DNA from 3 places in the Terrabacter koreensis genome. Region 1 is predicted to be linked to each of the others. Evidence: riboswitches for the same ligand, from Rfam matches in the RefSeq annotation. Region 1 holds a riboswitch; each other region holds the start of a gene.

Region 1 (2,191 bases):
CATCTCCGAGCTGGCCGAGCGCCACGTGGAGCTGCCCGAGCAGGTCGTCAACGTCGGCGACGAGATCTTCGTCAAGGTCATCGACATCGACCTCGAGCGTCGTCGCATCTCGCTCTCGCTCAAGCAGGCCAACGACCAGTCCGTGCCGGTGTCGGAGTTCGACCCGACCCTCTACGGCATGGCTGCGGAGTACGACGAGCAGGGCAACTACAAGTACCCCGAGGGCTTCGACCCGGAGACGAACGAGTGGCTCGAGGGCTTCGAGGCCCAGCGCGAGAAGTGGGAGCGTCAGTACGCCGAGGCCCACGCTCGCTGGGAGGCCCACAAGGCCCAGGTCGACGCCGCGACGAAGGCCGACGCCGAGGCTGCGGCCAACGCCGGCTCCGCGACGTCCTACTCGTCCGCGACCGGCGACGTCGCCGACTCGGGTGACGCCGACCGCGCCGACCGTGGCCAGCGCAACGCTCCGGCTCCGGCCGAGGGCACCCTGGCTTCCGACGAGGCGCTCGCCGCGCTTCGCGAGAAGCTGACGGGCAACTGACGCCACTCGTCGCCTGACCCGAGGGCCCCGGACCACCACGGTCCGGGGCCCTCGTGCGTCCGGCACGGCCCGTCACCCGAGAGGCACCGCAGAAGGGGGCAGCCCGGCCGATTGGTAGTCTCCGCGGCATGCAGTCGCCCATCCGCAGGCACGTCGGTCAGGTGTTCGTCCCGGTCAGCGACATGGGGCGCTCGGCCCGCTGGTATGCCGACGTCCTGGGCTTCGAAGCCCCTGCGGCCTCGCACGAGGGCACGATCCTCGACATCCCCGTCGACGACGGTCCGAGGCTGTGCCTCGATGCCAACCGACCCGACTTCACCGCGGACGGGCCACCGCGCTTCTTCTTCTGGACCGACGACATGGTCGCCACCGTCGCGCACCTGCGGCGGCTCGAGGTCAGGATCACCTCGGACGTGGAGGACATCGGCAGCGTGTTCTTCGTCCAGTTCGAGGACCCGGACGGCAACGCGCTCATGGTCTGCCAGCGTTCCGCGTAGCCGTGCGGAGAGACCGGCGTCTCAGCATGCAAGAAGTTGGCGCCCGTATTTCCGACTCATTCAATAGGAATTGATGCCCGGCGGGTCTCCCTCGACTTCGCGAATGTGACTGCGCCGCAACATGATTCGGAGAAACTGCGCGAATGGCCTCATCGGTGAGGGCTGCCCCGAGCGGTCATTTGCGCCGATTGACGGTCTTGGGGCTGGTTCGTAGTGTCATCGACAGGTCAAGAGCTCCAGTGCAAAGCCCCGGCTCGCTGGACAGCAACCCTCCTCCGCGGCGGGGTGCTCCGGGTGAGGACCAGGCCGTCGCCAAGCAGGTGACGGCAAGCGCGGACTCGAGGTGATCGGGTCCCGGACCCGAGGAGCCGTCATGGCGCGCACCACGAGCACCTGGCTGGTGCTGCGTCGCCACGTCGACCTGCTCCGCGTGTCCAGCGCGCTCTGTCGTCGCTGACGACCGACCGACGCGGCCGCCGACCACCTCGGCCGGCCTTTCCCGGCGCAGGCCCGCGCGGCAACCCCGCACGGCCGCTGCGCCGCAACTCGTCTCGCCCGTGCATCGCCGGCCCACCCGAGTGGTCGGCGGTTCCTTCGACGCACCCTTCAGGAGCCCTCGTGACCACCACCTCGGCCGTGCGCCCCGTCGCCACGGACCAGCAGCCCGCTGCGGCGCCGCCGCCAACCACCCGTCCCGACCACGCGCCGGCCCTGACCGTCGTGCCCCGGCGCAACCCCTGGACCTGGGTGGGGGTGGCCGCCGTCGCCGTGCTCGTCGCGATGTTCGTCAACGGCCTCGCCACCAACCCCGGCTGGGACTGGCCCACCTTTGCCCGCTACTTCGCGACCGAGACGGTCATCAAGGCGCTCGGCACGACGATCCAGCTCACCGTGCTCGGCACCGTCGCGGGCTTCGTGCTCGGCGTCGTGCTCGCAGCGATGCGCCTGTCGCCCAACGCTTTTCTGCGCTCCGTGGCGTGGGCCTACATCTGGGCCTTCCGGTCGATCCCGCTGATCGTCCAGCTGCTCTTCTGGTTCAACATCGCCTACCTGTACCAGAGCATCTCGTTCGGGCTGCCGTTCGGACCGTCGTTCGGCAGTGTCGCGACGAACGACCTCTTCGGGGCGCTCGGCGCGGCCGTGCTCGGGCTCG
Region 2 (2,191 bases), on a different contig from region 1:
TGTCAGGCCTTCGCGGCGGTGAAGCCCTGCTCGAGGTCGGCGACGATGTCGTCGATGTTCTCGATGCCGACCGAGAGGCGCACGAGGCCGGGAGTCACGCCCGCGGCCCGACGGTCCTCCTCCGGACCCTGCGAGTGGGTCGTCGACGCCGGGTGGATGACGAGGGAGCGCACGTCGCCGATGTTCGCGACGTGGCTGTGCAGCGTCAGCGCCTCCACGAACTTCTTGCCCGCCTCGAGTCCGCCGGCGATCTCGAAGGAGAGCACGGCACCTGCCCCGCGGGGCGCGTACTTCTGCGCGTTCGCGTGAGAAGGGTTGTCGGGCAAGGACGCCCACACGACGCGCTCGACCTGGTCGTGGCCCTGGAGGTAGGCCGCGACCTTGGCCGCGTTCTCCAGGTGACGCTCGATGCGCAACGACAGCGTCTCGAGTCCCTGCGCGATGAGGAACGCGTTGAACGGCGCCGCGGACGGGCCGAGGTCGCGCAGCAGCTGCACGCGGGCCTTGAGGATGTAGGCGAGGTTGGCGCCGAGCGGGCTGCCGACGCCGAGGTCACGCGCGAAGACGAGGCCGTGGTAGCTCTCCTCGGGCGTGTTGTAGTTGGGGAACTTCTCGGCGTCCTTGGCGTAGTCGAACCGGCCCGCGTCGACGATGACGCCCGCGATGGACGTGCCGTGGCCGCCGAGGTACTTGGTCGCGGAGTGCACGACGACGTCGGCGCCCCACTCGATCGGGCGGATGACGTACGGGGTCGCGATGGTGTTGTCGACGACGAGCGGCACGCCGACCTCGTGGGCGAGACCGGCCACGGCCTCGATGTCGAGCACCTCGGCCTTGGGGTTGGCGATCGTCTCGCCGAAGAACGCCTTGGTGTTGGGCCGCACGGCCGCGCGCCAGGAGTCGATCGACGTCGGGTCCTCGACGAAGCTCACCTGGACGCCGAGCTTGGGCAGGGTGAACTTCAGCAGGTTCACCGTGCCCCCGTAGAGGCTCGGCGACGCGACGATGTGGTCACCGGCCTCGGCGATGTTGAGCAGGGCCAAGGTGGTGGCCGACTGGCCCGACGCGACGAGGAGCGCGCCCACGCCGCCCTCGAGAGCGGCGATGCGCTGTTCCACGACGTCGGTCGTCGGGTTCATGATGCGGGTGTAGATGTTGCCGAACTCCCTGAGCCCGAACAGGTTCGCCGCGTGGTCCGTGTCGTTGAAGACGTAGCTCGTGGTCTGGTAGATCGGCAGGGCGCGCGCCCCGGTGGCACTGTCGGCGCTCTGGCCGGCGTGGATCTGCTTGGTCTCGAAGGACCAGTTGGGCTCGGTCATCTCTCGTGTGCTCTTCCTCAGTCGTGTCGATGACCGGGCCCGTGACGGGTGATCGGGCCGGCGCACCGACGGGTCGGTGCGGGAGAGGAGCTCTCCGCGCTTGCCCGAGCGCCGGATGGCGTCAACGGGCCAGGTCCTCACCCGGGGCACCCCGCCGCGGTGGGAGGGTTGCCGGCCAGCGAGCCGGGGCTTGGCGCTGGCACTCATGACCTACTCGCGAGTGTACGTACGCGCGTCCGGCAGGTGGGAGCGCGTGTCCTCATCGTGGACGCACCTTCTCGCGCACACCGAAGCAGCGCGGTGCGCGTGGCGCGAGTCGCACTGTGGCGCAGTCGAACTCGTTGTCCACAGATGTGTCGAACCCCTTGCCATGTGGTCGAACATTTGTTCTACTCGAGGTAGGGTAACGAGCAGACAGGGGAGGTGGCCGTATGCCGTACGTCGCAGCACCGCGGTCCCTCTGGTCCTGGCTTCGTGACGTCGAGTACGAGCCGGCGGCCTCGGGTCACCGGTGCGGGCGGGTGCTGGTCGACGAGCGGGCCCGGTCGGTCGAGGTGACCGAGACGCTGCTGCGGGCGAGTGAGCGGGTGATGGCGCGGGTCGAGGCGCTTGAGGCCGTGAAGGCGCGCGTGGAGGCGGACCTGATGGCTGCATACGGGGCGTTGCACACGATCGCGGAGCAGCAGATCCAAGCCTTGCCGGCGGGGTCCTCGCGGCGGGCCGCGGCGCTGGTCTCGCCGGTGCGGGTCGTCGCGGAGGAGATCGCGCTCGCGACCGGCGTCGGGGCCGGGGAGGTCGGGCGCCGGTTGACGCTCGCGACAGCCCCACGGCGACACCGGCGTCTGCTGGCTGCGCTGCGTGAGGGCGGCACG
Region 3 (2,191 bases), on a different contig from region 1:
GCGGACGAGCCGAAACGCCCGGCCCGCAGCAGGGTTCAGGCGTGGTCGTGCGGCCTTCGTTCGAGCGCGTCGCGCACGATGCGGCCCACCTGCTCCTCCTCGATGAGGAAGCCGTCGTGGCCGAACGCCGACGTGATGTGCTCGCGGTGCGAGCGGCGCAGCGCCGAGTGCAGGTCGTCGGACAGCCGCGGCGGGTAGAGCCGGTCGGTGTCGACGGAGACGATCGTGCAGTCCGCCTCGACGCGAGCGAGAGCCGCGGCGACGCCGCCACGGTCGCGTCCGACGTCGTGGGAGTTCATGGCCTCGGTGAGCACGAGGTAGGAGTTGGCGTCGAAGCGGCGGGCGAGCTTGCCGGCATGGTGGTCCAGGTAGGACTCGACGGCGAAGCGGCCGCGGTCACCTGCCCGGAGGGGGTCCTCGCCGAGCTGGGCCTCGCGGCCGAAGCGCTCGTCGAGCTCGGTCTCGGTGCGGTAGGTGATGTGGGCGATGCGACGCGCGAGACCGAGCCCGGCATCGGGCCGACGGTCGCCCGCGTAGTAGTCGCCCCCGGCGAAGTCCGGGTCGTTGCGGATCGCGAGCAGCTGCGGCTGGCACCAGGCGATCTGGTCAGCCGTCGCGTACGCCGTCGACGCGAGGACGATGCAGCGGTCGACGTCGGCGGGGTGGGTGACCGCCCACTCGATGGCCCGCATCCCGCCCATGGAGCCGCCGACGACCGCGGCGAGCCGGCGGATGCCGAGGTGGTCGAGCAGCGCCCGCTCGGCCGCGACCTGGTCTCGCACGGTGACATAGGGGAACCTGCTCCCCCAGGCCTCTCCGTCGGGAGCCGTGCTCGCGGGGCCGGTGCTGCCCTGGCAGCCGCCGAGCACGTTCGCGGCGATGACGAACCACTCGTCGGGGTCGACGGTGCGGCCGGCGCCGATGAGGGAGTTCCACCACCCCGGCGACGGGTGACCGTCGCCGGCCTCGCCCACGACGTGGCTGTCGCCGGTCAGCGCGTGCTCGACGAGGATGACGTTGTCCTTGGCCTCGTTGAGCCGGCCCCACGTCTCGTAGGCGAGACGGACGTCGGGCACCAGTCCCCCGCGCTCGAGCTCCACGTCGCCGATCGTCGCGAACTGCCGCCGGCCGACCGGGTCGCCGTCACGCCACGCGCCGTCGGTCCGCTGCCGTCGCGACGACTCGTCGTGGGCCTGCTCGTGCCCGACGCGACGGGAGTCGACAGAGGGTGCGGAGCCCGGAGCGGAGCCGGGAGCGGCGGCTGGGCGCGTCAGGCGTCGCGTGCTCTGCGTCCGGTGGGTAACGGTCATCAAGGCACTCCTCGCTCTTCGCGCTTGCGCACACCCGGGACGGGTGTGGCCAGGTCTTCACCCGGGGCACCCCACCGCGAAGGAGGGTTGCCGACCAGCGAGCCGGGGCTTGTCGCTGGCACTCATGACCTGGACCCACCATAACCGAGCCCGATGCGGCAGCCGAGGCTCCGGTCCACGACCTGGACGCGACGACCACCGGGTCCGCAGGACACCGTGACGGTCGCCCCACTCAGGCGCAGGCCGGCGGGCGAAGGCCGTGGTCGAGCGACTGCCGGACCAGCCCGGCCAGGCGGTTGTCGGGCTCCAGCTCGAGCGCCCGGTCGGCCGCGATGCCGGCACGGGCCCCGTCACCGGACCACCAGGCCAGCGAGGCGAGCAGCGACAGCACGGGGGCGGCGTGGGCGGCCGGCGTCATGCGGCACACCGCCTCGAGCCGGGAGAGCAGCAGGCGCGGCGCGGCAGCGTGGTCCCAGTCGTCCCAACCCTCCGGGTCCAGGCGGCCGGCGGAGCCCGTCGACCCGACGTGGCCCGCCGGCGTCGCAGAGAAGACCCGGAGGTCGGGACCGAGGAACACCTCCAGCATCGTCACGAGCTCGTCGGGGAGCGACTCGAGCGAGGACGCACCGGGGCAGAGCCACCCGACGAGGGCATCGCGAAACTCCCTGTCGCCCAGAGGGCCGACCACCGCCGGCAACCAGTGCTCGAGCCCGAATCCCTCGATCTCACCGTGCAGCAGGCCGCCCCAGGCCACCAGCGCGTCGTTGACGAGGAACTGTCGCGCCGACAGCTCACCGCCGTCGAGCACGCTCAGGCCGCCGCGGGCAGGGCCGGACCTGCGCGAAGGGCGTCCGGCCTCGGCGAACCGCCGCTGCCAGTCC

What was found. A riboswitch is a leader RNA that binds a small molecule or an ion and turns the genes downstream of it on or off. The one in region 1 is predicted to bind S-adenosylmethionine.
Region 2: another riboswitch for S-adenosylmethionine. It lies ahead of ACYVNR_RS00640 (bifunctional o-acetylhomoserine/o-acetylserine sulfhydrylase); the one in region 1 lies ahead of ACYVNR_RS18400 (putative leader peptide).
Region 3: another riboswitch for S-adenosylmethionine. It lies ahead of metX (homoserine O-acetyltransferase MetX); the one in region 1 lies ahead of ACYVNR_RS18400 (putative leader peptide).

Annotation. Positions count from the first base shown of each region.
Region 1 is NZ_BAAGQU010000011.1:141,764-143,954, forward strand. Features, by position in the region: gene rpsA (30S ribosomal protein S1) at 1-541, shown strand, start outside; gene ACYVNR_RS18395 (VOC family protein) at 670-1,038, shown strand; SAM riboswitch class IV at 1,264-1,377, shown strand; gene ACYVNR_RS18400 (putative leader peptide) at 1,412-1,495, shown strand; gene ACYVNR_RS18405 (amino acid ABC transporter permease) at 1,657-2,191, shown strand, end outside.
Region 2 is NZ_BAAGQU010000002.1:58,378-60,568, forward strand. Features, by position in the region: gene ACYVNR_RS00640 (bifunctional o-acetylhomoserine/o-acetylserine sulfhydrylase) at 3-1,319, opposite strand; SAM riboswitch class IV at 1,411-1,530, opposite strand; gene ACYVNR_RS00645 (13E12 repeat family protein) at 1,751-2,191, shown strand, end outside.
Region 3 is NZ_BAAGQU010000002.1:405,587-407,777, reverse strand. Features, by position in the region: gene metX (homoserine O-acetyltransferase MetX) at 36-1,310, opposite strand; SAM riboswitch class IV at 1,326-1,440, opposite strand; gene ACYVNR_RS02250 (DUF4192 domain-containing protein) at 1,543-2,191, opposite strand, start outside.